DNA from 3 places in the Morganella morganii genome. Region 2 is predicted to be linked to each of the others. Evidence: predicted binding sites of a transcription regulator. Region 2 holds the regulator's gene; each other region holds the start of a gene.
The links. Region 2 encodes Fur, which represses iron uptake genes when iron is present. Its sites were predicted from a motif close to ATAATAATGAGAACNACTATCAA; they were not measured.
Positions count from the first base shown of each region.

Region 1 (10,966 bases), 330 kb from region 2:
TCCGCGGCGCGGGTGACCTGGCAACCGGCGTGGCATTACGCCTGTATCACAGCGGTTTTGAAGTGGTGATGCTGGATGTCTGCAAACCGACCGTGATCCGCTGTACGGTCTCTTTCGCCCAGGCGCTCTATGACGGCGAAAGCTGTGTGGAAGGCGTCTGTGCCCGTTATGCTCATGATATTGATGAAGTAAACCGCTACCTGAAAGAAGGCGCTATCCCGGTGCTGGCGGACGAAAACGGCGAACTGTTACCGGCGCTGCACCCGGATGTGGTGGTGGATGCCATTATCGCCAAACGCAATGTTGCCGGTACCCACCGCAAGATGGCTCCCTGCACCATTGCCCTCGGACCGGGCTTTGAGGCCGGTGTGGACTGTGATGCGGTGATTGAAACTCAGCGCGGTCATCACCTCGGACGGGTGATCACCCACGGCAGCGCGGCACCGAATACCGGTATTCCGGGCAATATCAACGGCAAAACCACCGAACGCGTGTTACGCGCACCGCACAGCGGCATGATGACGCGCCATGTGAATATCGGCGACCTGGTACACGAGGGGGATGTGATTGCCCGTATTGGTGACACAGAAATTCTCTCGCCGATGGACGGCATGGTACGCGGCCTGCTCAATGAAGGGCTGTGTGTGCCGGAAGGGTTTAAAATCGCTGACGTTGACCCGCGCGGTGCACTGGCGGACTTCCGTTCGGTTTCTGACAAAGCCCGCGCGATCGGCGGCGGCGTGCTGGAGGCCATCATGACACGGCTGAATAAAATGGACAGCGCCCCGAAGTGCTGATCACGGATTTTCCGGGTACGGCACCGTACCCGGATTATTCAGGCACGGAACAGCATCCCGGCCACTTCCCGGATCAACTGTAAATTGAGGATCACCAGTGCTACAGTGGAAACAGTCCCGAGTATGATCGTCAGCTGCGAGTTCACAAACACCCCCATGATTTTTTTGCTCGAGGTCAGCAGCAGCAGCGGGATCATGGAGAACGGCAGGGCGATACTCAGAAACACCTGGGTATAAATCAGCAGACTTTCCACCACATCCTCGCGATCCCCCCACAGGTAAATACAGATAATCACCGGGATCACGGCCAGACCACGGGTGATCACCCGGCGCAGCCACATCGGCAGCCGCAGATGAATAAAGCCTTCCATCACAATCTGCCCGGTCAGTGTACCGGTGATTGTGGCGTTCTGCCCGGAGGCGAGCAGCGCCACCGCGAACAGTGTGGAGAGCGTGGCACTGGCGATACCGCCGACGATACCCGGATTCTGCAGCGCGTCATACAGCTGGGTGAAACGTCCGAGGTCAGACGGATCGTTACCGAAAAACAGCGCTGCACCGAGCACCAGCAGCAGACAGTTGATAATAAATGAAAACCCGAGCTGGATATTGGAATCAATTGTTGCAAAGCGGATCGCCTCGCGCAGCCCGGCCTCACTGCGGCGGTCATACTGACGGCTCTGCACAATAGAAGAGTGAAGATAGAGGTTATGCGGCATCACCGTTGCCCCGACAATCCCCAGCCCGATCAGCAGGGCGGAATCCTGCCCGGCCAGTGTGGCGGTGAAGATTTTCTCCGACGGAATAAAGCCGCGCAATACTGCACTCATGTCCGGGTCCGACAGCATCACCTCGTAGGCAAAAATCAGGAAAATCGTTAAGATCAGGACAAACACAAAGGCTTCAATTTTGCGGAAACCGAGTTTCATCAGCACCAGCAGCAGAAATACATCCAGCACTGTCAGCAGCACACCGGCCATCAGCGGAATGCCGAACAGCAGGTTCAGTGCCACCGCACTGCCGATCACCTCCGCAATCTCGGTCGCCATAATCGCCAGTTCAGTGGTGATCCACAACAGCGCCGCCAGCTTCGGCCCGACCCGTGCCCGGGTAGCCTGCGCCAGATCCTGGCCGGTGACGATCCCGAGTTTTGCGCACATTGCCTGTAACAGCATCGCAATCAGGCTGGACAGCAAAATTACCGACAGCAGCAGATAACTGTACAGCGCCCCGCCCTGAATCGAGGTGATCCAGTTTCCGGGATCCATATATCCCACCGCCACCAGTGCACCCGGGCCGGAAAAGGCAAACAGCTTGCGCAGAAAACCGGATTTTGCCCCGGCAACCGGCACGGTATTATTGATTTCAGCCAGACTGAGTTGCGGTGTATTCAGCATGATAAATCCGTCCGTGATCGTAATGAGAACTATTATCACTATATTCCTTATCGCGATGCGGGATTATCACAATTGTGCGATCGTAGTACCGGCGGATTTCGGATGATACCGGGTACAGGACTTCTCTATACGCCGGATTCCCTGAAAATGCATGCACAGGCTGCGATTAACCGCGATTTTCAGGTGGGGGATATATCAGATCTCACCATCAGCAATATTAAAGAAAATCCGCCGTCCGTTACCGGTAAGCGGAATATTGATTTTACGGTATCCTCTGCCGCATCAGGCCGGGTTTATCACTGTATCCGCTCTGATTATTCTGTCCGCCGCTTCGGCACCCGTGATCTGAATCCGGAATCACCGGGGCATATGGTCTGTGAGCCGCAGGAAAAATCCTGAATTTCCCGCCGGAAATAACCGGTAACAGCCTGATATCACCTGTAATCAAACACACACATTTTACCTGTGTCAGACTCTATTGCTGATATTTTGATGTATGCTGTGAGATATGATGGAAAAATTATCTGAATTATATGATTTTATTACCGCGAGCGCCGTTTTATCAGCGGTGATTCTGGTGGTTATTCTGCTGGTCACCTGGTTTCTCGGGCGGCTTATATTTCTGCGCGTGGCAAAACGTTTGTTGTCGTTATTTACTAACCTGACTGACGACAGCATGATCCACAGTATTGCCAAGAAAAGTGCCTCTGTCGTGGCTGTCACGCTGGTGCTGTACATTAATAAAATGCTGCCGACCTTTTCGGCAGAAATGAATATTCTGTTTAATACCGTATGCAGCGCATTCCTGATTATTAATCTGGCTTCACTGGTTAATGACGGGCTGGATATATTTATCCTGCGCCATACCGGGCGTTCATCGTACCGTAACAGCTCGATAAAGGGGTATATTGAAATTGCCAAAATCGGGGTGTGGATTGTTTCCTTTATCCTGATTATTGCGTTAATGACCTCGCAGTCGCCGCTGATTATTATTTCCGGTTTCGGTGCCGTTGCAGCTGTTCTGATGTTTGTCTTTCAGCACACCTTATTATCCTTTGTGGCCAATATTCTGGTCTCCAACGGTAAGGTGCTGAAACTGTATGACTGGATAGAATTGCCCGGCAGTAATATCAGCGGTGAAGTGATTGATATTGCGCTGCATACCATTACTGTCCGCAACTGGGATAATACGATCTCAAGGATCCCGACAAAAGATTTCCTGACCGAAAAATACACTAACTGGCAGCCGATGTTCTCTTCCGGCGGCCGCCGTATTAAACGCAGTTTTTATATTGATCAGTCCTCAGTATCGTTTGCTGATGAAACGTTATTAGCGGAGCTGCGGAATCAGGAATCGTTTCGTCAGTCACTGGATGAAATACTGGCGGAAAATACCGGTTATGATGACGTAAAAGAGTGGATGGCTGCAAAAGGGGTCACTAATTTACAGCTGTTCCGCAAATATCTTCTTAACTGGATCAAAATGCGCGGTGATGTGCGGGCGGATATGTATCTGGTGATCAGAACCATGTCGCCGACACCGGAGGGATTGCCGGTTGAAATATACTGTTTTACCCGCTCCACCACCTGGGTTGATTATGAGGAAACTCAGTCGCAGATATTTGAATATGTGAATGCGTCGGCAAAATATTTCCGGCTGGATATTTACCAGCAACCGTCCGGTCATGATCTGGCGAATTTGCGTTACCGGGCCGGACGATAATGGTTTTCGTTTTTTTCGTTATCAGCAACTCCCCGGTGCTGATGTAAGCTGCACCTCAAACCCCCGAATCAGACTCTCCGGGCTGTGCAGAAAGGCCTGTTCACCATCATCACTGTCCATAATCTGCAGCGCTTCCCGCAATAACGGCGGCAGGTTTTCGTCCGGTGCCACCGGCGCGGTCGCGGCTTCCGTGGTGGCGGCCACCTGCTGACCGGCGCTATACAGGCAGCGCTGTTGTGCGGTATGGTGGACGGCATTCGTGCTTATCGCCTGCCATGATAAGCCTCAGACACAGAGGAACCGTTATGAAATCACGCGCAGCAGTCGCCTTCGGGCCGGGTTTACCCCTTGAAATTGTTGAAATTGATGTGGCACCGCCGAAGAAAGGTGAAGTGCTGGTGAAAATCAGTCACACCGGGGTATGCCATACCGATGCCTACACGCTTTCCGGTGATGATCCGGAAGGTCTGTTCCCGGTGGTGCTCGGCCATGAAGGTGCCGGGGTGGTGGTTGAGGTCGGTGAGGGCGTGACCAGTGTGAAACCGGGCGACCATGTGATCCCGCTGTACACCGCCGAGTGCGGTGAGTGTGATTTCTGTACCTCCGGTAAAACCAACCTCTGTGTTGCCGTCCGCGAAACCCAGGGCAAAGGCGTGATGCCGGACGGCACCAGCCGTTTCTCGTATAACGGTCAGCCGCTCTATCACTATATGGGCTGCTCAACATTCAGCGAATATACCGTTGTGGCGGAAGTATCACTGGCGAAAATCAATCCGCAGGCCAATGCGGAGCAGGTTTGTCTGCTCGGCTGCGGCGTGACCACCGGGATCGGCGCGGTACACAATACCGCGAAGGTACAGGAAGGGGATTCTGTGGCGGTATTCGGCCTCGGCGGTATCGGGCTGGCTGTGGTGCAGGGCGCACGTCAGGCAAAAGCGGGCCGCATCTTTGCTATCGATACCAATCCGTCCAAGTTTGAGCTGGCAAAACAGTTCGGCGCCACAGACTGCATTAATCCCAATGATTATGACAAACCTATTCAGCAGGTGCTGGTCGAAATGACCAAATGGGGTGTGGATCATACCTTTGAATGTATCGGCAATGTCAATGTGATGCGGTCGGCGCTGGAAAGTGCGCACCGTGGCTGGGGACAGTCAGTGATTATCGGGGTGGCGGGTGCCGGAAAAGAGATTTCAACCCGTCCGTTCCAGCTGGTGACCGGCCGGGTCTGGAAAGGTACGGCGTTCGGCGGCGTGAAAGGGCGTACTCAGTTGCCGGGAATGGTGGAAGATGCCATGAGCGGCAAAATCGAGCTGGCACCGTTTGTCACGCACACCATGGAACTGGATAAAATCAATGAAGCTTTTGATCTGATGCACGACGGTAAATCCATCCGCACCGTCATTCATTACTGATAACGTATTCAGGGAGATAATATGGAACGGATTGAACATCACGCCTGTTTCGGCGGCAGCCAGGAAGTCTGGCGTCACCATTCTGCGGTGACCGGTACGCCGATGACCTTTTCCGTGTTTCTGCCGCCGCAGGCAAAAACAGAGAAATGTCCGGTGTTGTACTGGCTTTCCGGGCTGACCTGCAACGAGCAGAATTTTATCACCAAAGCCGGGGCGCAGCGTTATGCAGCGGAGCTCGGTCTGGTGATTGTCGCGCCGGATACCAGTCCGCGCGGCAGTCAGGTGGCGGATGATAAAGAGTACGATCTTGGCCAGGGCGCCGGGTTTTATGTCAATGCCACACAGGAGCCGTGGAAAGCGCATTATCAGATGTATGATTATATTCTGAATGAGCTGCACACCCTGGTAAGCGGACATTTCGGCACATCGGAAAAACGCGGTATCTGCGGGCACTCGATGGGCGGGCACGGCGCACTGGTGCTGGCGCTGCGTAATCCGGATGCATTTCTCAGCGTGTCGGCATTTGCGCCGATTGTGTCACCGTCACAGGTGCCGTGGGGCGAAAAAGCGTTTTCTGCCTATCTGGGAGAGGATAAAGCGGCGTGGGAACAGTATGATGCGGTGAAACTGATTGAATCCGGCCACCGGGTGACGGATATGCTGGTTGATCAGGGGCTTGCCGATACCTTCTTCAGTAAGCAGCTGAAAACCGGGTTACTGAAATCCGCCTGCGAAACACACAATATCCCGCACACCATCCGTGTGCATGCCGGTTATGATCACAGCTATTACTTCATTGCGAGTTTTATCGCGGATCATATCGCGTGGCATGCAGCACGTCTTAACGCATAAACCCGGTCAGCCGGGTTTTTTCTGCGACAGGTATTTGATCGGTACATGCGGCGTCAGCCAGACGCCGTTATCCGCCAGATAGAACGGATAACCGGTTTTATGCATCTCCCCGGCGGCAATGGTGAGTACCACCGGTTTGCCGTGACGGGCACCGACAGTCAGTGCGGTATCTTCATCCGCGCTGAGGTGCACATAGTGCCGTGATCCGGCAATTAATCCCAGTTCACAGATATCACTGATAAACCGGATAGCGGTACCGTGATACAGAATATCCGGCGGTGTCTGCGGCGGGTAATCGATCGCCACCTGTCCGGCAGAATGCCCCTGTGCCGCACGGATATACATGCCGTCGGATGAGATCGTAAACCGCTTTTTGTCATTGGTTTCCACCACCTTTTCCAGCGTTTCACGGTCAAACGGTGTGCCGTGAGCAGCGGCCTGACGCAGGAGCACGGTGATATCTGTCCAGCCTTCATTGTCGAGGCGGATCCCGATGGAGTCCGGCTGGTGCCGCAGGACATAACTCAGAAATTTACTGATTTTATCGTATTGATTCATTTTCTTTTTACGGTTTTCGCCGGCGATCCGGCAGTGACATAATGGCTGAATTATACGCGCCTGTTGCGGTAAAGGGGAGGAATGACAGCGATAACTATGCGCTGCATCAGGCTCTGACGGCGGAATAACCGCCGTCAGAACAGATGTTAAATGGTACTGAGCTCGCGGTTACGGGTTTCCGCGCCAAGGAAAATGACGGAGAGAATGGCGATAACCACCGCGGCACTGAAGATCAGGAAAATCGTGCTGACAGCAAATTGATACTGAATCAGGTAACCGGCCAGAAGAGGGCCGAGGATCCCGCCTATCCGACCGATTGCGGTGGCGGTACCGGCACCGGTGGCGCGGACACTGTCCGGATACTGCTCCGGCGTGTAGGCGTAGAGCGCGCCCCAGGCGCCGAGATTAAAGAATGAGAGCAGCATGCCCGAAATGACCAGTGCCGTGGCGGTTTCCGCGCAACTGAACCCGTAAGCACTGATTGCTGTTCCGGCGAGATAGGTGACCAGCACGAATTTGCGGCCGTAACGCTCGATAAGCCAGGCGGCACTGAAATAGCCGGGCAACTGGGCGAGTGTCATGATCAGCACATACTGAAAGCTTTTTATCAGACTGAATCCCTTGAGGATCGCCACGCCCGGCAGCCAGAGAAAAATACCGTAATAGGAAAACACCACACAGAACCACAGGATCCACAGCATCAGGGTGGCACGGCGGTACTGCGGCGACCAGATCAGTGCCATCGATTGTGCAATGGTGAGTTTCGGGCGCTCCTGTGCGGTATAGCGGGATACCGGCTCCGGCAGCTTTGCCCGCAGCCAGAGGGCATACAGCGCAGGCAGGGCACTGAGCAGCATCGCCGTACGCCAGCCGTAATCAGGGATAACATAATAGGCAATCAGTGCCGCAATCAGCCAGCCCACGGCCCAGAAGCTCTCCAGCAGCACGACCACACGGCCGCGCTCGTGAGGGGCTACGCTCTCACTGACCAGCGTGGAGGCTACCGGCAGCTCCCCGCCCAGTCCCATACCGATGAAAAAGCGCAGCACCAGCACCACGGCGAGCGAACCGGCGACAGCGGTCAGTCCGGATCCCAGACTGAACAGCAGCAGGGTGATAATAAACACCGGTTTGCGGCCTTTCCGGTCTGCCATCAGACCGAAAACAAAGGCACCGACTGCCATCCCGGCGGCATTAAGACTGCCGATCCAGCCGAGCTGTGCGGCACTCAGCCCCCAGTCTGCCTGTAAGGCGGCCAGCAGAAATGCCAGCAGCCCGACATCCATGGCGTCAAATGTCCAGCCCATCCCGGCTATCCATAACAGCTTGTTACGTGAAGTGGCAGGCGCTGCCGTGTGTGTCCGGAGTGTCGTCATGGTTGCGACCTTTTTTATCCGTCAGAAGAAAATGTGTTTAGTATACTAAACAATAAACGTACAAATGTTAATCATAAAATACCGTTTTAAAGAAACAGTAACATATAAAAAGCCCGGCAAACGGCGGGCAGCCGCGCTTTTAGGGTTATTCCGTTATCTTCGTTACCGCAGCTGTTCTACTATGGTGAGTTATGGTGTACACAGCGGCCTGCCGGTATACGGTGCCGGAATCGTGATGATAATAATCAGGGAGTTAAGTAATGACATTAACCTTTGGCGTTAAAAGTACCCTGCTGATCGCCGGTATGGCGGTAACAGCCGCGGCGGCGGGCAAACCGAATGTAATTGTTCAGGATGTAAAACTTAACAAAGCCACGATTTTCCTGCGCGGGGCAGAGCTGAGTAACAGCGCAACACTGAATCTGCCTGCCGGTGACAGTGATGTGATCCTGACTAATGTGGCCGGAAATATTAATCCCGGCAGCTTATCCGTTATGCTGAATAATGATGATGTCATCATTCAGTCCGTCAATCTGCGCAGCGAAATTGAAAAGCCGGTGTATTCAGACGAAATCAATGCTATGAAGGCGCAGATTGAGGAGCAGGATCTGGCGATTCAGCAACTGAATATGCAGACGGAAGTGAATAACGAGCAGCTGGGTCTGCTGCGTGATCAGGATTTCTTCGGCACCGGCGGTGCGCCGCTGACACAGGAGCAATCCGTGCAGAAGCTGGATTTTATCCGCACTCAGATGGCAAAAATCTATGCGGAGCAGCTGGAATATTCCCGGCAAATCAAAGAAAAAACCGAAGCACTGGCACTGCTGAAAGCGCAGTATGAAGAGAAAGTCACACAGTTTAAGGAGCGCCGCACGCAGCTGGTGCTGAATGTGTCCGCGAAAAAAGCGGTGGCAGCGGAACTGGATATCGACTATATCACGCCGGATGCGGCCTGGGCGCCGTCCTATGATATCCGCAGCGCCGGTATGGATAAGCCGGTGACGCTGACCTACAAAGCGGATGTGATCCAGAACACCGGTATTGACTGGGATCAGGTGGATCTGGTGCTGTCATCCGCCGACCCGGTACAGAGTATTGCCCCGCCGCAACTTTATCCGCAGTATCTGTCACTGATCAATGAGTATGCGGTGATGGGTGAAATGGCGCCTGCCCCGGTGGCTATGATGGCGGAGGACAAGAAGGAGTACAGCCGCAACCGCTCAGCGAAACAAGCCCCTGCCGGCGGGATCTCGTCGTTTGTTACCGCAGAGAGTAACGGTATCAGCCTGACATACCGCATTGATAAACCGTACTCCCTGCCGTCCGTTGCGGAGTCGCGCTCACTGACGATCAAACAGACGGCGCTGGACGGAAAATACCGTTATATCACACGGCCTAAGATGGACGAACATGTGTATTTACAGGCGGTTGTGGAAAACGCACCGGCGCTGAGTCTGCTCAGCGGTAAGGCGAATATCTATTTTGATAACCGTTATATCGGGCAGACTTATATCGATTCCGGCCTGATCACCAATGAGCTGGAACTGCCGTTCGGCATGAATAAAGATATTCAGGTCAGCCGTAAGGTGGACAGTAAACTGACAAAACAGCCGGGTATTCTGGGCTCTGCGGTTGAACAGAGCGAAGGTTATATGATTACCCTGTCATCTTTCGCCAAAGCGCCGCTGGTGGTAACGGTGTTTGATCAGATCCCGGTCAGTCAGGATACCAATATCCTGGTGAAAGATGTTAAAACCGGAGAAGGGACCGTTAATAAACAGACCGGTGAAGTGGAATGGAAAGTGGAGCTGAAGCCGCAGCAGGTAATGGAACTGCCGCTGAGTTACACACTGAAATATCCGAAAGAAAAACCAATCAGTGGTTTATAATTATTGCAGCAGAAAAACGGCCGGGAAACCCGGCCGTTATATTAACAAAAGGAAGATTAATCGCCGATAATAGTACCGGTTTTACCCTCAATACCGTCTTTGGCTTTATTCAGCAGAGTAATCAGTGCCTTGCGGCCTTTTTTACTGCGGCTGAAGGAGAGCGCGGCTTCCACTTTCGGTAACATAGATCCCGGTGCAAAATGTTTCTCATCGATATAACGCTGTGCATCCGCAGATGTCAGTTTATCCAGCCACTGCTCGTTTGGTTTGCCGAAGTTGATGGCAATTTTTTCCACGGCGGTCAGGATAATCAGCATATCCGCATCGATCATCTCTGCCAGTTTGGCGCTCGCCCAGTCTTTGTCGATAACCGCATTGGCCCCGCGCAGGGTGTTGCCGTCGCGGATCACCGGAATACCGCCGCCGCCGACAGTGATCACCAGCTGATCAGCATCCAGCATGGCTTTGACGGTTTCTTTTTCAATAATATCAACCGGTTTCGGTGATGAGACCACGCGGCGGTAACCACGGCCCGCATCTTCGCGCATCTCAAACCCTTTCCTGCTCAGGGCTTCCGCTTCTTCTTTGCTGTAGAACGCGCCGATAGGTTTGGCCGGGTTTTTAAATGACGGATCCGCCGCATCCACTTCCACCTGTGTCACGATAGTGGCAACCGGCTTATTGATACCCCGGTTCAGCAGCTCTTCACGCAGTGCGTTCTGCAAATCGTAACCGATATATCCCTGGCTCAGTGCCACACAGACTGACATCGGCAGAACCGGTGATTTGGCTTCGGTTTTGCTGGCAGCCTCAAATGCGCCGGTTATCATCCCCACCTGCGGGCCGTTACCGTGTGTGACCACAACGCGGTATCCCTGAGCAATCAGGTCGGCAATCACGACAGAGGTGGTTTTGACGGCAGCCATCTGTCCCGGAAGATCATTTCCCAGTGCGTTGCC
Region 1 covers NZ_CP069157.1:3,040,759-3,051,724, reverse strand. The annotation lists gene yqeB (selenium-dependent molybdenum cofactor biosynthesis protein YqeB) at 1-797, shown strand, start outside; gene JL661_RS14645 (Nramp family divalent metal transporter) at 836-2,194, opposite strand; gene JL661_RS14640 (hypothetical protein) at 2,297-2,593, shown strand; gene JL661_RS14635 (mechanosensitive ion channel family protein) at 2,706-3,917, shown strand; partial or broken gene JL661_RS14630 (TetR family transcriptional regulator) at 3,939-4,091, opposite strand; gene JL661_RS14625 (S-(hydroxymethyl)glutathione dehydrogenase/class III alcohol dehydrogenase) at 4,223-5,332, shown strand; gene fghA (S-formylglutathione hydrolase) at 5,354-6,184, shown strand; gene JL661_RS14615 (RNA 2'-phosphotransferase) at 6,191-6,742, opposite strand; gene JL661_RS14610 (MFS transporter) at 6,889-8,118, opposite strand; gene JL661_RS14605 (DUF4139 domain-containing protein) at 8,379-10,007, shown strand; gene arcC (carbamate kinase) at 10,064-10,966, opposite strand, start outside.
Region 1: JL661_RS14645 (Nramp family divalent metal transporter) is a predicted target of Fur. The motif match lies at 2,211-2,233, and genes of this name have one in related genera.

Region 2 (10,966 bases):
ATGGACCACATTCCCGTTAACGATTGTCATACAGACAGAAAAATCAGCGGTGAAGGCGGTCAGGTTGGCAATACTGCCGGATTTAATACTTCCCAGTCTGTCCTGAACACCAATTGCCCGTGCCGGATAGAGTGTGGCCATGCGCAGGGTTTCATCCAGCGGAATACCGACATGCTGAACACAGTTTGCCACTGCGCGGATCATGGTGAGTGAGGAACCACTCAGTGTGCCGTTTTCGTCCACACATAAACCATCACGATAATATATCGTTTTGCCGGCAAAGATAAAATGATCCAGCCCGCTGGTTTTCGGATCAAGCCCCGCCGGGGCGGTGGCATCGGTGACCAGGATCAGCTTGTCGCGCTTGAGGGCTTTACTGTTGCGGATGTTAGGCCAGGAAACATGCAGGCCGTCAGCAATAATTCCGGCATATATTTCTGAGGTATCATAAATCGCGCCAATCAGTCCCGGCTGGCGGCCGGAAATGTACGGCATGGCATTAAACAGGTGTGTGGAGAGGGTGATACCGTTTTCAAACCCGGCACGGGACTCTTCATAACTCGCATTGGAGTGCCCGGAGGAGACCACAATTCCGGCATCCGTCAGTTTGCGGATAACAGAGGGTTCCACCATTTCCGGCGCCAGGGTGAGTTTGGTTATCACATCTGCGTTATCACACAGGAAATCAATCATCGCGGCATCCGGTTTGCGGATATAGTCCGGATTGTGTGTGCCTTTTTTCACCGGGTTGATGTAAGGCCCTTCCAGATGCAGTCCCAGCGCCTGATTTTTATGGTTTTTCAGATAATCACGCATGGTGCTGACACTCAGTTTCATCAGCGAATCAGGGCTGGTGATCAGTGTCGGCAGGAAGCTGGTGCAGCCGGTGCGTTCGTTGGCTTTCTGCATAATATCCAGGGTGCGGACAGTGATATCGTCCTCATTGTCATTAAACTGTACGCCGCCGCAGCCGTTGACCTGCAAATCAATAAATCCCGGGGAGAGAATGGCACCGCCCAGATCCCGGGTGTCAATTCCGTCCGGTAACTCACTGACCGGACACACGCTGTGGATTAATTCGCCGTCAATAATGACCGCGTGGTTTTCCAGACGATCGTGACCGGTATAAATAATGGCATTGGTTAATGCGTACATAACGCCTCCTGGGGGAGAGAATACTTATTTAAAGATAAGACAACACAACAAAAACCGCCCGGATAAAGGGCGGTCAGCAGCGGTTATTCAGCAGCAAATTGTTCGATAATGTCAGATTCAAGGTGACAGAAATACTTCAGGGTTTTCACTTTCAGCTCAAGTGTGGCCGGTTCATCACACACCACAATGGCTTTCGGGTGGATCTGCACACAGGTAATCGTCCACATATGATTCACCGAGCCTTCAACCGCCTGCTGTACCGCCATCGCCTTGTTATGGCCGGTGGCGAGGATCAGCAGTTCTTTGGCATCCATCAGTGTGCCGACACCTACAGTGAGCGCATATTTCGGCACTTTATTGATGTCATTATCAAAGAAACGGGAGTTGGCGATACGGGTTTCCGGTGTCAGCGTTTTGACACGGGTGCGTGAAGTCAGTGATGAGCCCGGTTCGTTAAAGGCAATGTGACCGTCATTACCGACGCCGCCCATAAACAGCTGCACGCCGCCGTAAGCTTTCATCTTCGCTTCGTAGCGTTCACATTCCGCATCGGTATCCGGGGCATTACCATTGAGCAGGTTGATGTTTTCTGCCGGGATATCAATGTGATTAAAGAAATTCTCATGCATAAATGAGTGATAGCTCTGCGGATGGGATTCCGGCAGGCCGATATACTCATCCATATTAAAAGTCACCACATGACGGAAACTGACTTTTCCGGCCTGATGCAGGGCGATCAGCGCCTTGTAGGTGGCCAGCGGGGTGCCGCCGGTCGGCAGTCCCAGAACAAACGGTCGTTCTGCCGTCGGGCGGAACGCATTGATTTTGTCAGCGATGTACTGTGCGGACCACTGACCGACATCCTGCGCTTTCGCAAGAGGGATTAAACGCATATCGATTCTACCTCGTTAAGTTATACCGGGTTATCGGCCCGGTATCTGCTGTGCTGTCTCAGGAAGATCCTTCCTGTCTCATCTATAGCATGAATACCCGGAATTTATTAGTCACGGGAGAGAATACAGCCGCCGGAAAAGATATTTTTTATCTTAAAATAAGTTTTGTGTGACTGCCAGCATTTTAACCAGCCGGTGACGAATATTGGTGACAATAATCACAAATCACAGCTATTTAATTTGCGAAGCGAAATAAACTTTTTAGACTGATACGTATAGTTGGCAGTAAAATAAGTGTTACGCAATCCGGTGAGTGATCAGACCGGTTGTTACAAATTCAGTTGTACACAATAAGGCAGCCAATCATGGCTGTGATAATAATGCTGTAAAACAAAAAGGCCGTTCGTCAGGGCGGCAAGGGGGAGTGAGTGGGTATACTGAACTATCTGCAGCGGATTGGCCGGGCACTGATGGTGCCTGTCGCCACATTGCCGGCTGCGGCAATTCTGATGGGGGTCGGCTACTGGATCGACCCGACGGGCTGGGGTGCGGACAACGTGGTTGCCGCGTTCCTGATTAAATCCGGTGCGGCTATCATTGATAACATGTCAATGCTGTTTGCTATCGGTATCGCTTACGGGATGTCAAAAGACAAAGACGGTGCGGCAGCACTGACCGGTTTTGTCAGCTTTATGGTGGTGACCACTCTGTGTTCCACCGCGACGGTCGGTATGATTCAGGGGATCCCTCCGGAAGCCGTTCCGGCGGCGTTCGGTAAGATCAACAACCAGTTTATCGGTATTCTGGTCGGTGTTATTTCCGCCGAACTGTATAACCGTTACAGCGGTGTTGAGCTGCCGATGGCATTGTCATTCTTCAGTGGCCGCCGTCTGGTACCTATCCTGGCATCATTCGTGATGATCCTGGTGGCTGCGGTGCTGATGTATGTCTGGCCGGTCATTTATGATGCACTGGTTTCCTTCGGTAAGAGCATTAAAGACCTGGGCGCGTGGGGCGCGGGGATTTACGGCTTCTTTAACCGTCTGTTAATTCCTGTCGGTCTGCACCACGCACTGAACTCCGTGTTCTGGTTCAACGTGGCGGATATCAACGATATTCCTAACTTCCTGGCCGGTCAGCAATCCATTGATGCCGGTACGGCGATTCCGGGTATCACAGGGCGCTATCAGGCCGGTTTCTTCCCGATCATGATGTTTGGTATCCCGGGTGCCGCGCTGGCGATTTATCACTGCGCCAAACCGGAAAACAAAGCAAAAGTTGCCGGTATTATGATCGCCGGTGCATTTGCCGCGTTCTTCACCGGTATCACCGAGCCGATTGAATTCTCCTTTATGTTTGTGGCACCGGTGCTGTATGTCATCCACGCCTTCCTGACCGGTATCTCCCTGTTTATCGCTGCAACCATGCAGTGGATTTCCGGTTTCGGCTTCAGTGCGGGGCTGGTGGATATGGCGTTGTCTTCACGCAACCCGCTGGCAACCAACTGGTATATGCTGATCCTGCAGGGCCTGGTCTTCTTCGCGCTGTACTATGTGGTATTCCGCTTTGTTATCACCAAATTCAACCTGTTAACCCCGGGCCGTGAAGCGGCGATGGCAACCAACGATACCGTTGATGGTTACAGTGAGAATGTCAGCACTGATAACAAAAAAGATGAGAAAAAATCCATCAGCAGCGAAGCACGTCAGTATATCGCGGCTATCGGCGGGTCAGATAACCTGACCGGTATTGATGCCTGTATCACCCGTCTGCGTCTGACTGTAAAAGACTCCGCGCAGGTCAATGATGCTTATGCGAAACAAATCGGTGCTTCCGGCGTTATCCGTCTGAATAAAGAGAGTGTGCAGGTGATTGTCGGCACCCGTGCCGAGCTGATCGCCAACGCAATGCGTGATGTGCTGAAAGAAGGCCCGGTTGCGGCAGCTCAGGCTGCGGCGGCGGCTCCGGAAGCTGTGAAAGCCAAAGCACAGGGCAATGGTAACGTGGTACTGACGCTGGTGGCACCATTCGACGGTGAAGTGGTTGATTTATCCGCTGTACCGGATGAAGCATTTGCCGGCCGTGTTGTCGGCGACGGTATTGCCATCAAACCGGAAAGTGACACCGTATATGCCCCGGCGGCAGGTACTGTGGTGAAAATTTTCGATACCAACCATGCATTCTGCCTGGAAACCGATAATGGTGCGGAAATTATTGTCCACATGGGTATTGATACCGTGAATCTGAACGGTAACGGTTTTACCCGCCTGATTGAAGAAGGCGCACAGGTTGCTGCCGGTGATGCGGTGCTGAAACTGGATCTGGCGTATCTGAACGAACATGCCAAATCCATGATAAGCCCGGTAATCATCAGTAATATCGATGATTATGATCGCGTGGAGATTGTTGCCAAAGGTCTGGTTAAGGCAAACGAATCTGAGCTGTATCATGTCATTAAATAAGTGATTGCGGTTATGATAATAACGGGAGGCAGCTGCTTCCCGTTTTTTTTATCTGTTTTTTGCGCGAAGGCATCTGCCCGGCTGATATTTCTGTGCTCAGGTGGTTGTATATGAGCGCATCATATCGGATGATAAGAGGTTATTAACGCGCATATTGCATTGAGGAATTATGACAATGAACGAGGCTGATGCCCGCCCGACAAACTTTATTCGTCAGATTATTGACGAAGACCTGGCTTCCGGAAAACATACCACGGTTCACACGCGCTTCCCGCCTGAGCCGAACGGTTACCTGCATATTGGTCATGCGAAATCAATCTGCCTGAATTTCGGCATTGCACAAGACTATCAGGGGCAATGCAATCTGCGTTTTGATGACACCAACCCGGTTAAAGAAGACGTGGAATACGTTAATTCCATTGAAAACGATGTCAAATGGCTCGGTTTTCAGTGGAGCGGCAAAGTATGCTACTCCTCCGACTATTTCGACACGCTGTACAACTACGCCGTTGAGCTGATCAACAAAGGCCTGGCGTATGTCTGCGAATTAAGTCCGGAAGAGATCCGTGAATACCGCGGCACCTTAAAAGAGCCGGGCCGGAACAGCCCGTACCGCGACCGTACTCCGGAAGAGAACCTCGCGCTGTTTGAAAAAATGCGTGACGGCGGCTTTGAGGAAGGTAAAGCGTGTCTGCGTGCCAAAATCGATATGGCATCCTCCTTTATGGTGATGCGTGATCCGGTCATTTACCGTATTAAGTTTGCGACTCACCATCAGTCCGGTGACAAATGGTGCATCTACCCGATGTACGATTTCACCCACTGTATTTCTGATGCGCTGGAAGGGATCACCCATTCACTCTGTACACTGGAATTCCAGGACAACCGCCGCCTGTATGACTGGGTGCTGGATAACATCACTATTGACTGCCATCCGCGTCAGTATGAGTTCTCCCGCCTGAATCTTGAATACACTGTGATGTCCAAGCGGAAACTGAATCAGCTGGTAACAGAGAAATTTGTTGAAGGCTGGGATGACCCGCGCATGCTGACCATTTCCGGTCTGCGCCGCCGTGGTTATACCGCTGCCTCTATCCGCGAGTTCTGCCGCCGTATCGGTGTCACCAAACAGGACAACAACGTCGAAATGGCGGCACTGGAATCCTGTATCCGTGATGACCTGAACGAAAGCGCACCACGCGCCATGGCTGTTATTGATCCGGTGAAAGTCGTGATTGAAAACATGCCGGAAGGTGATGTGATGGTCACCATGCCGAATCATCCGAACAAACCGGAGATGGGCAGCCGCGAAGTGCCGTTCAGCCGTGAAATCTGGATTGATCGCGCAGACTTCCGTGAAGAAGCGAACAAACAGTACAAGCGTCTGGTGCTGAATAAAGAAGTGCGCCTGCGTAATGCGTTTGTGATTAAAGCAGAGCGTGCGGAAAAAGACAGCGAAGGCAATATCACCACTATCTACTGCACCTATGATCCGGAAACCCTGAATAAAGATCCGGCTGACGGACGTAAAGTGAAGGGCGTTATCCACTGGGTCAGCGTGAAGCACGCGGTACCGGCGGAAATCCGTCTGTATGACCGTCTGTTCAGTGTACCGAACCCGGGCGCAGAAGATGATTTCCTGTCGACGCTTAACCCGGATTCTCTGGTGATCCGTCAGGGTTTTGTGGAGCCGTCACTGGTTGCCGCTGACAGCAGCAAGCCGTATCAGTTTGAGCGTGAGGGGTATTTCTGTGCTGATGCCAAATTATCCTCAGCGGATAAATTAGTCTTTAACCGGACTGTCGGCCTGCGTGATACCTGGGCGAAAATTGAGAGTAAATAACAGATAACACAGTGTTATTAATATAAAAAAGCCGTTCGCAGGAACGGCTTTTTTTGTGTGCATGTGTTCTGAAAAACGGCAACAAAAAAGGCGCGATACGCGCCTTTCATACAAAATGGTTAACGGCGAGAATTATTTTTTCTCGTCGTGGATACCTTCATCAGAACGGCAGTCACCATCCGCACAGTGGCCGTACAGGTACAGGCTGTGGTTGGTGAGTTTAATACCGTGGCGTTCCGCGATATTTTTCTGACGTGATTCAATGGATTCATCACTGAACTCAATCACTTTACCGCAATCCAGGCAGATCAGGTGATCGTGGTGGTGTTGCTGGGTCAGTTCGAAAACGGATTTGCCGCCCTCAAAGTTATGACGGGTGACAATACCGGCGTCATCAAACTGGTTCAGAACGCGGTAGACAGTTGCGAGTCCAATCTCTTCACCGATATCGATCAGTTTTTTGTAGAGATCTTCCGCACTGACGTGATGGCACTCCGGATCCTGCAACACTTCCAGAATCTTCAGGCGGGGAAGTGTGACTTTCAGTCCTGCATTTTTCAATGCTTTATTGTTATCGGTCATGCGGATTTAGTCCTATATTGTCGCTGGTGAGCGCACATTCGGGAAAACGCTCAACGGCTGAACACAATGTCCGGCTATCAAAAGGTGTCAGGTGCGATTCGCCTGACCGATGCCGGACCGGATAAATAATATCATTACATAAATAAGCAGAATTATCATTCGCAATTTAAGGGAAAACCTTAAATTGCCAGAATCTCGTCAAGACTCATTTCTTCGCGGATCTGCTCAACCCATTTTGCCACGCGTTCGTTAGTCAGCTCCGGCTGGCGATCTTCATCAATAGCCAGGCCGATAAAGTGACTGTCGTCCGCCAGGCCTTTTGACTCTTCAAAGTGGTAGCCTTCTGTCGGCCAGTGGCCCACAATGGTCGCGCCGCGCGGTTCAATGATGTCACGGATGGTGCCCATGGCGTCACAGAAATACTCTGCGTAATCCTCCTGGTCACCACAACCGAAGATAGCCACAATTTTACCGTTAAAATCAATTTCTTCCAGTGTCGGGAAAAAATCATCCCAGTCACACTGTGCTTCGCCGTAATACCAGGTCGGGATACCCAGCAGTAAGAAATCAAACCCTTCGATGTCCTCTTTGCTGCACTTGGCAACATCCCGGACTTCAGCAACATCATCGCCGAGTAATTTCTGAATCATTTTAGCGATATTTTCTGTGTTACCGGTGTCACTACCAAAAAATATACCTGCGATTGCCATAAATAAGCCTCTCAACCGAAAATCTCTGTGCCTGCAAAAGGACGCCGCAGCGACAACAAGCAGAAATTATAACTATTTCATCTTCATAAATACCATTCTGACGAAAACAGTATTTGAAGTCTGTCAAATTTGTGTGGTGTGTCGTCTCACAATTTGGTGCATAAATCAGAACGCTGAAGGTAATCAAGCAGAATTTGCTCGATAAGTTCGCCCCGGTTCACGTTTTCTTCGTATGCCAGCTGGTTCAGGGCATCGACAATATCCGCATTCAGTTTGAGCTCAACGCGGCGTAATCCGTTAACTTTGTCACGCCGCAGCTGATTGCGTTTGTTAATCCGCAACTGCTCATCACGGGAGAGCGGGTTTGTTTTCGGTCGTCCGGGCCGGCGTTCGTCAGCGAACAAATCCAGCGTGGTACGATCCGTTTGTTCTTTGGCCATAATTTTACTACGAAAAGGCGGATTACAATGATAAACGCGCAATGATACACCGCCATCCCGCTTACCGCCACCGCTTCGCGGCCTGTTACCGCGGATTTCGTGCAGATTGATTAACATCGCACCGTCTGCCCGCCTGTGCGGCAGCCCTGCAGGACGGGTGATGGGTTTCGTCAATGAATTAAATATTGCAATTATCGTTATGAATATATTAGAAAAAAAAGAGTATTCAGCTCAGGATAACGGAGTGTTTTTGCGGGCAGGCATTACGTAGTATGTATTTTCAGCAAGGGAATAACAGAGGACGCGCACATGGATCGTATCTCAGAATCTGCGGAATTATCGCGGATGTCGCACAAAAAGTATCACTACGGCTGCAAAGTAAAGCAGATGCTGACGGTGTTTATCCGTCCGCTTCAGTATTTGTGTCTGATTTTATCCGGCTGCTGCCTGCTGGATATCTGTTTTGATCTGCCGGGGCAGGATGTCAGACATCAGGTGCGTTCTGTTGTGGCCTGGTGGCAGGAGAGTGACGATGACAGTCTGATACTGAGTTTCCGTCAGTGAATGATGCCGCCGTGACGGCGGCACTACTGTCAGGCTTTATCCAGGAAACGGCTGATGGCGCGCAGAACCGCGTCCGGTTTTTCAGCGTGTACCCAGTGGCCGCATCCGGCAATCACATGGGCGGTTGCCTGCGGGAACTGCGCCATAATGGCGTCGCGGTATTCCGGTTTCACATACGATGAATTACCGCCCGGGATAAGCAGCAGCGGAACCTGTTGCGGCGGCAGGGTTTCCCAGCCGATGATGGATTCATACTGTGCTTTGATAACCGGCAGATTGAATTTCCATTCTCCCTGCTTAAAGGATTTCAGCAGGAACGGAATAACGCCATCCTCACGGATGCGGCGCGCCATAATTGCGGTGGCCTCAGTGCGTGTGGTGACACCGGCGGCAGTAACATCTTCCAGTGCCGCGATAATCTCATCATGACGACGTACACCGTAAGCGACGGGAGCCATATCAATAACAATCAGTTTTTCAGTAACATCCGGAGCCAGTGCAGCCAGCGCCATGGCGATTTTTCCGCCCATGGAATGGCCAATCACTATTACTTTTTCAATGTTCAGGGAGCGGATAAGATCAAGTACATCCTGCGCCATTTCCCGGTAAGTCATGGTTTGTGCGCGCGGTGAATCGCCGTGGTTACGGACATCAATCTGTACCACGGTATGCGTTTTCCGCAGTTCACGGCCAAGCACCCCGAGGTTATGCAGATCCCCGAACAGACCGTGGATCAGAACAATGGGTGTGGTGTGATGTGATATTTCAGGCGTGAATATTTCATGATGAAGTAATGCAGGTAATTTCATATTAACAACCGATCCGCAGAGCAAAACAGGCGGATATGATGACACGGCAGCCCCCGGAAACCAACATGTTAAGTAAATGTTTCTGTGATTGATTGTGCGTCCGGAAACGATAACTTACTGATTTATTTTTTAAATGCCGTACGGGGCAAACTGCGGGGGTTTTTAGTTTAAGTTATTGAAATTTTACTTGTTTTGTTTTGCATTTTTCTATCTTATAATAACGTGTTCCGCGTTAACGAATAAAAGAACCGGGTAGAAATGAAAACAATCGATGTAGATGAAGAACTTTACAGTTATATTGCCAGCCACACACAGCACATTGGTGAAAGTGCATCGGAAATTTTGCGCCGTATGCTCAATTTAGGGCCGCAGGCTCCGGGTACCACCTGCGCACCTGTTGCAACTGACAGCGCGGATAACAAAACTCCGCCGGTTACCCCGCGTCCGGTAAAAGCCACTTCTCAGGATCCGGTCCGCGTCATGCGCGAACTGCTGCTGTCCGACAGCTATGCAGAGAAAAAGAAAACGATCGACCGTTTTATGCTGGTGTTATCCGCACTGTATAATATTGATCCGCAAGGGTTCAGCAAAAGTACTGATGAACTCCACGGCCGCACCCGTGTCTATTTTGCCGGTGATGAGCACACGCTGCTGGCCAGCGGTAAAACCAGCAAGCCGCGCCACATTCCGGGCACGCCGTTCTGGGTTATCACCAACACCAATACTCAGCGCAAGCAGAGCATGGTAGAACAGATTATGCAGGGAATGGGCTTCCCGGCAAATACTGTCGAGAAAGTCTGCAATACCCTGTAAGGGGTATTTATCTGCCGGTGACGGCATAATCAGGGGAGAATGACACAGTGGCTCATACGCACCCGCGGGCTGGTCAGCCTGCGCAACAATCCGATTTAATCAATGTGGCGCAGCTAACCTCTCAGTATTATACCCTTGCACCTGATGCGGCGGATCCGGCACAGCAGGTCAAATTCGGGACTTCCGGCCACCGCGGCAGTGCGGCGCGCGGCAGTTTCAATGAAGCACATATTCTGGCGGTCACTCAGGCAATCGCCGAAATCCGTCAGCAGCAGGGTATTACCGGCCCGTGCTATGTGGGCAAAGACACCCACGCCCTCTCTGAAGCGGCATTTCAGACGGTGTTATCCGTACTGGCAGCAAATGGTGTCCGCGTTATTATTCAGGAAAATAATGGTTTCACCCCGACCCCGGCGGTGTCTCATGCCATCCTGACCTACAACCGCGACCATGCTGATAAAGCCGACGGTATTGTGATCACCCCGTCGCACAACCCGCCGGAAGATGGCGGTATCAAATATAACCCGCCGACCGGCGGCCCGGCAGACACTGACCTCACCTCTGTTATCGAAAAGCGTGCCAACGTGCTGCTGGCCGGTAATATGGCGCAGGTGAAACAGATGCCGGTGTGTGATGCCCTGCGCAGCCCGCTGGTCAGCGCGGTGAATCTGATTGAGCCGTATGTCAGCTCGCTC
Region 2 covers NZ_CP069157.1:2,710,730-2,721,695, reverse strand. The annotation lists gene nagA (N-acetylglucosamine-6-phosphate deacetylase) at 1-1,155, opposite strand, end outside; gene nagB (glucosamine-6-phosphate deaminase) at 1,239-2,048, opposite strand; gene nagE (N-acetylglucosamine-specific PTS transporter subunit IIBC) at 2,477-4,510, shown strand; gene glnS (glutamine--tRNA ligase) at 4,686-6,353, shown strand; gene fur (ferric iron uptake transcriptional regulator) at 6,486-6,935, opposite strand; gene fldA (flavodoxin FldA) at 7,115-7,645, opposite strand; gene ybfE (LexA regulated protein) at 7,792-8,085, opposite strand; gene JL661_RS13095 (hypothetical protein) at 8,395-8,649, shown strand; gene ybfF (esterase) at 8,679-9,458, opposite strand; gene seqA (replication initiation negative regulator SeqA) at 9,717-10,271, shown strand; gene pgm (phosphoglucomutase (alpha-D-glucose-1,6-bisphosphate-dependent)) at 10,319-10,966, shown strand, end outside.

Region 3 (10,966 bases), 1.6 Mb from region 2:
TCAACGGCACGCTGGTTCTGCTGCGCAGCATGAAGCGGGCGCAGGTGAAACGGATTATTTTCAGCTCTTCCGCCACTGTTTACGGCGATCCGGCCAGTGTGCCGATCACCGAAGAATCCGCTATCGGTAACACCACAAACCCTTACGGCACCAGTAAATACATGGTTGAGCGCATTCTGAATGATGTGCTGATCGCAGATAATGACTGGTCTGTATCACTGCTGCGTTATTTCAACCCGGTCGGGGCGCATCCGACAGGCACGATGGGTGAGGATCCTAAAGGTATCCCGAATAACCTGACGCCATATATCACTCAGGTTGCTATCGGCCGCCGTGAAAAAGTCAGTATCTATGGAAACGATTACCCTACACCTGACGGTACCGGGGTGCGTGATTACATCCATGTGATGGATCTGGCGGACGGCCATGTTGCGGCACTGAAAACCGTGGCACAGTCCTCCGGGCTGCATATCTATAACCTGGGCACCGGCAAAGGCACCAGTGTGCTGGAAATGATTGCGGCGTTCAGTAAAGCGGCCGGTAAACCGATCCCGTATGCTGTCTGTGACCGCCGTCCGGGGGATATCGCTGAGTGCTGGTCCAGCCCGGATAAAGCGGCCCGTGATATGCAGTGGCGTGCCGTCCGCACTGTTGATGATATGGCGCAGGATGCCTGGCGCTGGCAGCAGCAGAACCCGGAAGGTTACGCAGACTGACGAAATACGAAAACCGGTAACGCCTGAGGACAATCATCGCTAACCCGTTTCATCGTCAGAGAGAATTGTGTCTATGATGACTTTTGATCCGTCTGATTGCCCTCACCGCCGCTATAACCCGTTAACGGGACAGTGGATTTTAGTCTCTCCTCACCGGGCAAAACGCCCGTGGCAGGGGAGAGATGAAGTCGCTGATGTGGCGGATTTACCGGCTTATGACCCTGACTGTTTTTTGTGTCCGGGAAATACCCGGGTAAGCGGCGATATTAATCCTGCTTACACCGGCACTTATGTTTTTCAGAATGATTTCTCCGCGCTGAGACCGCAGCCCTGCACACAGCCGGAAAACACCAGTCCGTTATTTCAGACTCAGGCCGTCAGCGGGCTGAGCCGCGTGCTCTGTTTTTCTCCCGACCACAGCAAAACTCTGCCGGAACTGCCGGTGGCACAAATCCGTGCCGTCATTGATACCTGGCAGGCGCAGGCACAGGAACTCGGGGAAAAATACCTCTGGGTGCAGCTGTTTGAGAATAAAGGGGAACTGATGGGCTGCTCACAGCCGCATCCGCACGGTCAGATCTGGGCCGGTGATTTTCTGCCTGATGCCCTGAGCCGCAAAGACGGACTGCTGCGCGACTATTCCCGGCAGCACGGCAGTAACCTGCTGCTGGATTACGCGCAGGCGGAGCTGAAAGACGGCAGCCGTATTGTGACGGAAACGGAGCACTGGCTGGCAGTGGTGCCGTACTGGGCGGCGTGGCCGTTTGAAACCATGCTGCTGCCGAAACACCGCGTGATCACCCGGATGGAAGCCATGACAGATGCGGAGCGGGATGACCTCGCACTGGCACTGAAAAAACTCACCAGCCGCTACGATAACCTGTTCCGCTGTGCCTTCCCGTACTCGATGGGCTGGCATTTTGCGCCGTATTTTCAGCAGGGCGAACCGCTGGATCACTGGCAGTTACATGCACTCTATTATCCGCCGCTGCTGCGTTCCGCGACAGTGCGCAAATTTATGGTCGGCTATGAAATGCTGGCGGAAAGCCAGCGTGACCTGACACCGGAGCAGGCTGCAGAGCGGCTGCGTGTAGTCAGCGACCACCATTTTAAAACCCCTTTATAATCTGAGGTTTCCGATGAAAACAGTTATCAGCAAGGCACTACATGCCTTTGAACAGTGCTTCGGCGCATCCCCTGACATGCTGATCCGGGCACCGGGCCGCGTGAATCTGATTGGCGAACACACAGATTATAACGACGGTTTTGTTCTGCCGTGTGCCATTGATTTCGGCACCGTGGCAGCCGCCTCGCGGCGTGATGATCAGAAGGTCTGCGTGGTGGCTGCGGATTATGATAATGATCGCGATGAGTTTGATCTCTCACAGCCGATCGAATACCGCGATAATAAATTGTGGGCAAATTATATCCGCGGCGTGATCAAATACCTGGCGGAGCGCGGTTTTGTGTTCGGCGGGATGAATATTGCTGTCAGCGGCAATGTGCCGCAGGGCGCGGGTCTGAGCAGTTCCGCCTCGCTGGAGGTGGTGATCGGCCAGACTGTCAAAGCCCTGTATGATTTACCCGTCAGCCGTGAAGTCATTGCCCTGAACGGGCAGCAGGCGGAGAACCAGTTTGTCGGCTGTAACTGCGGCATTATGGATCAGCTGATTTCAGCCTGTGGTGAAGACGGGCACGCATTGCTGATCGACTGCCGCAGCCTGGAAACCCGCGCGGTTGCCATGCCGGAAAACAGTGTGGTGATGATTATTAACTCCAACAAAAAACGCGGCCTGGTGGACAGCGAATACAACACCCGGCGGCGTCAGTGTGAGGCGGCAGCGGAGTTCTTCGGCGTTCCGGCGCTGCGGGATGTGACTATGGAGCTGTTCACCGCCCGGGCTCATGAGCTGGATGCGGTGACCGCGAAACGGGCCCGTCATGTGATCAGCGAAAATATCCGCACCCTGGCAGCGGCGGAAGCTCTGAAAGACGGGGATTTACCGCGTCTCAGTCAGCTGATGGCGGAGTCCCATCACTCTATGCGTGATGACTTTGAAATCACGGTCCCTGAAATTGATGCTCTGGTCACGATTATCGGTGATGTTATCGGCGCGGAAGGCGGTGTCCGCATGACCGGCGGCGGCTTCGGCGGTTGTGTGGTCGCGCTGGTGAAGCCGGAACATGTCGCTCCGGTTACAGACGCGATTAACGCACACTATACGGCGATCTCCGGTCTGACTGCGGATATTTATGTCTGCCGTGCCAGTGACGGCGCCGGTGTGATCCGCTGACCGGAGGGGATATGACACATATGCAGCAGCGCCCTTATGAACGGGCGCTGGCAACCGAACCGGCCGCAGACGGCAGACCGGCGGAGGTAGTGGTTCTGACCAACCACAACGGCATGCGCATCAGTATTGCCGATACCGGCGCGACCTGGCTCAGCTGTGAGTTGCCGCTGGCAGACGGAATGCGGGATGTGGTGTGCGGTGTGGCGGACAGCGCCGGATTTGCCCGTCAGACCGCCTATTTCGGCGCGACGGTCGGGCGCTTTGCCAACCGGATTGCGGGCGGTGGTTTCACCCTGAACGGGCAGTTTTATCCGCTCGCCTGTAATGAAGGCACCACCTGTCTGCATGGCGGAACGGATAACTTCAGCCACCGGCGCTGGCAGATCCGCCGTCGTTCAGCGGATTCCGTAACATTTTCCCTGCAGTCGCCGGATGGTGACCAGGGTTTTCCGGGCAATCTCAGTGCAGAAGTCACTTATCAGCTGACGCCGGAAAACGAAGTCCGCCTGACTTACCGGACACAAACAGACAAAGCCTGTCCGGTCAGTCTGACCAATCATGCCTATTTCAACCTTGCCGGTGAAAACAGCGGCGTGAAGGTGACAGAAGGGGAAATGCAGATCCGGGCGGACAAACGTCTGGGGCTGAATGCAGATAACTTACCTGACGGGACGCTCTGCCCGGTAGCCGGCACTGTGTTTGATTTGCGCACCCGCAGGCCGCTGTCTCAGGGTTTTATGTCTGAGGCGGCACAGCAGCTGACAAAAGGCTTTGATCACGCCTTTGTGCCGGACCCGGCATTGTGTGACGGTAAACAGATTATCGCGGCGTACTGGTCACCGGCGGGGGATGTGTGTCTGGAAGTGGCAACCACCATGCCCTGCATACAGCTTTATACCGGCAATTATCTCGGCGGTCAGCCGGGAAAACACGGCGATTATCAGGATTATGCCGGGCTGGCGCTGGAAACCCAGTATTTCCCGGACGGGCCGAATCACCCGCACTGGCCGGATGCGGTCAAAGGCATTTCAGCAGCGGGGGAACAGCGGGAGAGTGTAACAGTATACCGGTTTGTGTTTTAGACAGTGGCTCACAACGGTGAGCCACTCAGGCCGTTGACAAACTTTGCTTTATCAGACAATACGGACACCGGCAGGCATTACACGTTCCGGGGTCAGCAGGACGCTTTCTGAGCCGTCATCGGTTTCGGCGCACAGCAGCATACATTCAGAGGTTTCGCCGCGCATTTTGGCTTTCTGCAGATTGCACAGCACCACGACCTGCTTATGCAGTAACTCTTCCTCTGTATAATACGGCACGAGACTGGTGACGGTCTGAAGCGAGCGGTCACCGACATTTATCTGAACAATATAGAGTTTATCGGCATTTTCGTGACGTTTAACATCCGTGATCCGGCCGGTGCGGATCTCCAGTTTAGCGAAATCAGGGTAAGCGACAGTTTCCATAGTAAAATCCGGTAAAATTTTAGTAAAAGATAATAAAAATTAGCAGAGTTACACCGGATGGCAAGTACCGGGATCACAAAACAATAACGGAGCGGTAAATGGCAACCATTAAAGATGTTGCGAAACTGGCGGGGGTATCAGTGGCAACGGTCTCGCGGGTTATCAATCAGTCACCGAAAGCCGGTGCGGAATCCATCCGTGCGGTTCAGGCGGCCATGAAGGAGCTGGCTTACCGCCCGAATGCGGCGGCGCGGGCGCTGGTCAGCCAGAGCAGTGATATTGTCGGCGTGCTGGTGGGGGATGTGTCCGATCCGTTTTTCGGTTCATTGGTCAAAGCCGCAGATGAGGTGGCGCATCAGCACGGAAAACATCTTTTAATCGGCAATGGCTACCACCGGCAGGAGGATGAGCGGCGCGGTATCGAATTACTGATGAACAGCCGTTGTGATGCCTGTGTGATCCATGCCAAAGCACTGAGTGATGAAGAACTGCGCGGCTATGCAGCGGAAATGCCGTCGATGGTGTTTATCAACCGTATGATCCCGGGGCTGGAAAACCGCTGTGTCGCTCTGGATAACAGACGCGGAACCCAGCTTGCCACACAATATTTGCTGAAACAGGGGCACCGCCATATTGCCTGCTTATCGTCATCACACACGATTGAGGACAGTGCGCAACGGCTGGCGGGCTACAGAGATGCTCTGACAGAGGCCGGTTGTGAGCTGCCGGAAGCCTATATTGCCGTTGGTGAACCGGTGGCAGAAGGCGGAGAGGCGGCAATGAGCGCTGTTTTGTCCCTTTCACTGCCGGTGACGGCGGTCGTGGCATACAACGATTTTATGGCGGCGGGGGCGCTGTCGGTGATTGAAGCGAACGGGCTGCGCGCGCCGGAAGATATTTCTGTTATCGGCTTTGATGACAGCATGATCGCACGATATATCCAACCTCGTCTGACCACAATACGTTATCCTGTTGACATGATGGCTCAGACAGCAACACAGCTGGCACTGGCGCTGGCGTCCTCGCAGGCGCTGCCGTTTTGTCCGCCGTGTTACACACCGACTCTGGTTCTCCGCCACTCGGTGATGAGCAGATTTTCCTGACGAGAATGTGTTAATTTTATTTATTAGTTATCCCTCACTATTTACTTTGGTACTTTGTTAGAAGGCTGCAAATTCACCTGAATTTGCAGCATTTTTTTTATCCTGCGATTTTCATTCCCGCCGTTTACTCTCCAGCTGTACTTTCCGGTTTAACGATGTCACAGCAATTTATTATCATCATGATAATAATTTTCATTTGCGATCATATTCTCAATGGCATATATCAATGATAGGATTAATCATTCTCATTTAATACTTCAAATAAAAAATATCAATCCAGTCAGGGAATAATATGAACGCCTCATTCAAACGCTCACTGCTTGCTGTTGCTGTTATGTCAGCGGCCACCGCCGCTTATGCTGAAAATAAAGATGACACCATCGTGGTTACCGCTTCCGGTTTTGCGCAGGAAATGCGCGATGCACCGGCGAGTATCACCGTTATCACCAAGGAGCAGTTACAAAATAAACCGGCTGCCAACCTGATTGACATGGTGAAAGATGTGGAAGGTGTCAGTGTGATCGGCGGTAGCCTGAAGCCGGATATCAGCATCCGTGGTCTGTCCGGGGATTACACCCTGATTATGGTGGATGGTCGTCGTCAGAACAGCCGTGAATCCCGCCCGAACGGCAGCGGCGGTTACGAAGCCGGGTTTATCCCGCCGGTGGAAGCCATTGAACGCATTGAAGTGATCCGCGGACCGATGTCCTCCCTGTATGGTTCCGATGCGATGGGTGGTGTGATTAACATCATCACTAAAGCAGTGGCAGACGAATGGCACGGCTCAATGGGTATGGGCGGTATCATTCAGGAAAGTAAAGATTACGGTAACTCCGCAAATACGGATTTCTATGTCTCCGGGCCGCTGATTAAAGACAAGCTGGGGTTACAGGTTTACGGCGGGCTGAACTATCGCCGCGAAGATAAACTCCTGGAAGGTACACCGCGCAAAGACGACAAAAATATCACCGCTAAACTGGCCTTTACGCCGGTTGAAGGGCAGAAATTCCTTGCGGAAGTCGGCCGCAGCACACAGGAACACACATCTACCCCGGGGAAATCGATTGATGAGACAACTACCCGTGGCGGTATCGTTCAGAAGAACAACAAATCCGAAGTACACAACAATCGTAACCACTGGGCGCTGACCTGGAAAGGTGACTGGGACGAAATTAACAGTGAAGTGAGTGTGTATCAGGAAAATACCATCCGTAAAACCAATACCGGCAAATGGAATAAAGTCAGTGAAGACTGGGTCATGGCATATGAAGCCCGCCAGCCGGAAGTCACCAATACTGTGGTTGACGGAAAGGTCACTGCATTCCTGCCGTCTAACGTCCTGACTGTCGGCGGACAATATCAGTATGCCAAACTGAAAGATGATTCCGTGATTAAAAACAAACAGACCGTCACTGAAAAAATGACTGCTGAGCAGAAAGCGCTGTTTGTGGAAGATGAATTCAGTGTAACCGACGACCTGACGCTGACCGGCGGTCTGCGTATGGACGACCACGAATTCTACGGTAAACACTGGAACCCGCGTGCCTATGCCGTCTATAAGCTGACAGATGAAATCACCATCAAAGGTGGCGTGGCGAAAGCCTTCCGTGCCCCGACACTGCGAGAGTTAAGCCCGAATTTCGGAACGTCCACACAAGGCGGTGCGGCTATCATGTACGGTAACCGTGACCTGAAACCGGAAACCAGCGTTACCGAAGAACTGGGTATTGCTTATGACCACGAATCCGGTTTCTCTGCCAGTGCAACCCTGTTTAACACCGAATTCAAAAACAAGCTGACCAGCTACCAGGTCGCCGGTCAAACCGATCCGCTGACCGGCCTGAATATGTTTATCTACGACAACGTGGGTAAAGCGAATATCCGTGGTGTGGAAATGGCTTCCCGTATTCCGGTGGCAGAAAAATGGAATCTGAACCTGAACTACACCTTCACCGATTCAGAACGTAAGAGTGACGACGAAAAACTCAACGGTAAATCCCTGAAAGGACAACCGCTGGAAATGACACCGCGTCATATGGCGAATGCCAGACTTGACTGGCAGTACCGCCCGGATATGAACTTCTACACTCAGGCAAACTACACCGGCAAACAGGTCTGGGCAGCACAGCGTAACGGGGCCAAACAGCCGCGTGAACGCAGCGGGATCACCACCCTCGACCTCGGGATGACATACCAGGTCATGCCAAATGCGCTGCTGAACTTCGCAGTACTGAACATCGCCAACGAGAAAGGGGATGATATCGAGACTAACGGGAACTGGCAGATCGATGAAGGGCGCCGGTATTGGGCTAATCTGAAACTGAATTTCTGATTACGCGTCATCCTTCGCCCTGTGGCGGCGTTGGCTTCGTTCGGCTCCCCCGGTCACATACTGATGTATGCTCCCGGGGATATCCTCACTTTGCCGCCTTGCCACAGAGCGAATGATTTAGCGTAACGCGTCTCTTTGTTTTGTGGCGGCGTTGGCTGCTCTCAGGAAACCAGGTCAATATTCTGTTTACACAATACGTTATGTAGACGGCAGATGCTGCGCAGAAAAACGAAAAGCGTAGAGCGCCAGGGATGGCGCGATCCGAGCGAACAAGGATGTGACAGCGTCTTTTCGTTCTGCGTGGTATCAGCCGGATCACCGTGGCAGAATCAGGCCCCCGGAATCCTTCCCTTGCCGCCTTGCCACAGAACGGATGATTCAGCAGATTTCGCGAACAAGGATGTGTCAGCGTCTTTCCGCTTTGCCGGTTATCCCGCTGCCCGGGTTTGAAAGAAAATGGTTTTATTTTTTCCGGGGATGGCGCGAACCGAATCTGCGTCATCCTCCGTCCCGTGGCAGAATTGGTTTTTTAAGTAAGTCTTTCCCGGAGTCAGGATGTGGAAAAAAATAATGGTGATTTGTTGCATGATGGCTGTATCTCCCCTGATGGCGCGGCCTTCACAAGAGATTACGCCGCTCACTGAAGCGGCAGAGCAACAGTTCACAGTAACGCATCATGAGATGCAGCAGGGTGATCGTCACTACTGCCTCTTTATCGCGCAGCCGAAACAGCCGCAGACGGCGTACACTGTGCTCTATATGCTCGATGGTAACGGACAGTTTCCGATGATGATTAACCGGCTCAGCGCCGGTAAAACCCGGCCGCTGCCGCTGGTGGTGGGGATCGGTTATCCCTCAGATCAGGCTTACCCGAAAACCCGCACCTTTGATTACACACCGCCCGCAACCGGTGAACAGTTTGCTGCAGGCGGCGGTGAACTTCCTTTCCGGCAGTTTATCCGCGAACAGGTTATTCCGTGGGTGAGCAGTCACTATTCTGTTAACGACCACCGCTACTTCTTTGGCCACAGCCTCGGCGGATTGTTTGTGCTGAGAACGGCCACGGATGAACCCGGTTTATTTACCGATTACATCAGTGCCAGCCCGTCCCTCTGGTGGGGCAATGGCACTTATATGACAGCAGAACGTTTTGATCGCCTCCCGGCGGATATCCGGCTGACCATCACTCAGGGCGGACTGGAAGAAAAACCCGATCTGAGCAAAATGAGCGAAGAACAAAAACACAATCTGTCCGTCCGTTACAGTGACATTACCGCACGGGAAGTGTGTGAGCAGTTACAACTGCGCGGCAAACAGTGTCAGTTCCTGAGCTTCCCCGGAAAGTCCCACGGCAGTGTTATCCCCGATGCACTGGAGACGGTGATTTCCTTATTACCGGCGGATAAGGAAAAATAAGTTATTTTTTTGTTAATCTGCATGTGAAAATACCGAAAATAACAGGGGAAACCCCATATTCCTCTGTTATTTCCTTCCATAACAAAAACTACTCGCAGCCATTAGTTTTTTTGATTTCATTTTTCCCTCGCAAGGGGCTATATTCCGCTCCGTTTCAGACATAAATTCACAATCCACTGCTTCTATCAATGACCCGTCATCAACCATTTTGGCGATGAAACAGCCTGAGAAAAAAAAGCAGCGTCATGTTTTTTTGATTTTTTTGTTTTAGGTGGAGAAAAGCAGTGAGTCACAGCATCCGCACGCCGCGTCCTGACAGTGTGTTAATCCCTGTCGCCGGTCTGACGTTATTTGCGATTGCATCCGGTTATCTGATGAGCCTGATCCCGTTATCGCTGGGTCATTTTGCCATCGGTACCGATTACGCAGGCTGGTTAGCCAGTGCTTACTATATTGGTTTATTGCTCGGTTCGATGCTGATTGAGCCGGTGATTGCCCGTATCGGTCACCGCCGTTCCTTTATTCTCTTTGTGCTGGCGCTGGCGGCAACCGTGGCGGTTCTGCCGTTTTATACCGATCTCAGCGCGTGGCTGGCTTCCCGGATGCTGGCCGGGGTGGCGGTTGCCGGTATTTTTGTGGTGATTGAATCCTGGCTGCTGATTGGCGATAACCCGGCTGTCCGCGCCAAACGCCTGAGCTTCTACATGACTGCACTGTACGGCGGCACCACACTTGGCCAGCTGGCGATCGGCGTGTTCGGAACCGCAGGTGTCGTGCCGTTTGCGGTGGTGATGGTTCTGCTGTTTGCTGCTGTACTGCCGCCGCTGTTCTCAAAAGCACAGCCGGTGTGTCACGGCGGGCATAAAAGCTTATCCCTTAAACAGATCCTGCGTCTGAGCAAACCGGCGATGGTCGGCTGTATGACTTCCGGTATTGTGATGGGCACCATTTACGGGCTGATGCCGCTGGCATTGCAGGAAAAACATTACAACACCGGACAGGTCGGCGGCCTGATGGCGGCCATTATCCTCGGCGGGATGATTATCCAGCCGGTGATCAGTAAATTATCTTCCCGCATGAGCAAAGTATTATTACTGGCGATGGTCTCACTCGCCGGGGTATTTGCGATGGGAATGATTTATCTCTCTGGTCACTATCTGGTGATGGTGGTGGCGCTGACACTGCTGGGGATGTCTTCCTTTGCCCTGTATCCGGTGGCAATCACACTGGCGTGTGACACACTCACCGCGAATGTGATTGTGGCGGCAACACAGGTGATGCTGTTCTGCTACAGCGTGGGGTCGGCAGCGGGCCCGCTGGTGGCCGGACAGTTTATGAAACAGCCGGACGGTATTATGAGTTTCTTCTTTATTGTGCTGCTCTCCACCGCGATTTATATGCTGCTTTCTGCGGTACGCCGCAAATCGCGGATTCTGGCAAGCTGATACCGCCGGAACGAAAAATGCCCTCACTGAGGGCATTTTTGTATATCGCTATTTATTCTGCGGTTTTTGGTTTATGGACAATATCCGCATAATGACTTTTATCATCAGGTTTCGGGTAGACGCGGTAAATATATTCATCCGGCGCCACTTTGATATTTTCGACCACCCGGGTAAACAGCACTTCCCCTTTATCA
Region 3 covers NZ_CP069157.1:1,097,379-1,108,344, forward strand. The annotation lists gene galE (UDP-glucose 4-epimerase GalE) at 1-716, shown strand, start outside; gene JL661_RS04995 (UDP-glucose--hexose-1-phosphate uridylyltransferase) at 790-1,842, shown strand; gene galK (galactokinase) at 1,856-3,010, shown strand; gene JL661_RS05005 (galactose-1-epimerase) at 3,022-4,092, shown strand; gene JL661_RS05010 (tRNA-binding protein) at 4,144-4,476, opposite strand; gene JL661_RS05015 (substrate-binding domain-containing protein) at 4,575-5,579, shown strand; gene JL661_RS05020 (TonB-dependent receptor domain-containing protein) at 5,872-7,911, shown strand; gene JL661_RS05025 (alpha/beta hydrolase) at 8,467-9,327, shown strand; gene JL661_RS05030 (MFS transporter) at 9,702-10,772, shown strand; gene JL661_RS05035 (DUF4822 domain-containing protein) at 10,825-10,966, opposite strand, start outside.
Region 3: JL661_RS05020 (TonB-dependent receptor domain-containing protein) is a predicted target of Fur. The motif match lies at 5,753-5,775, and genes of this name have one in related genera.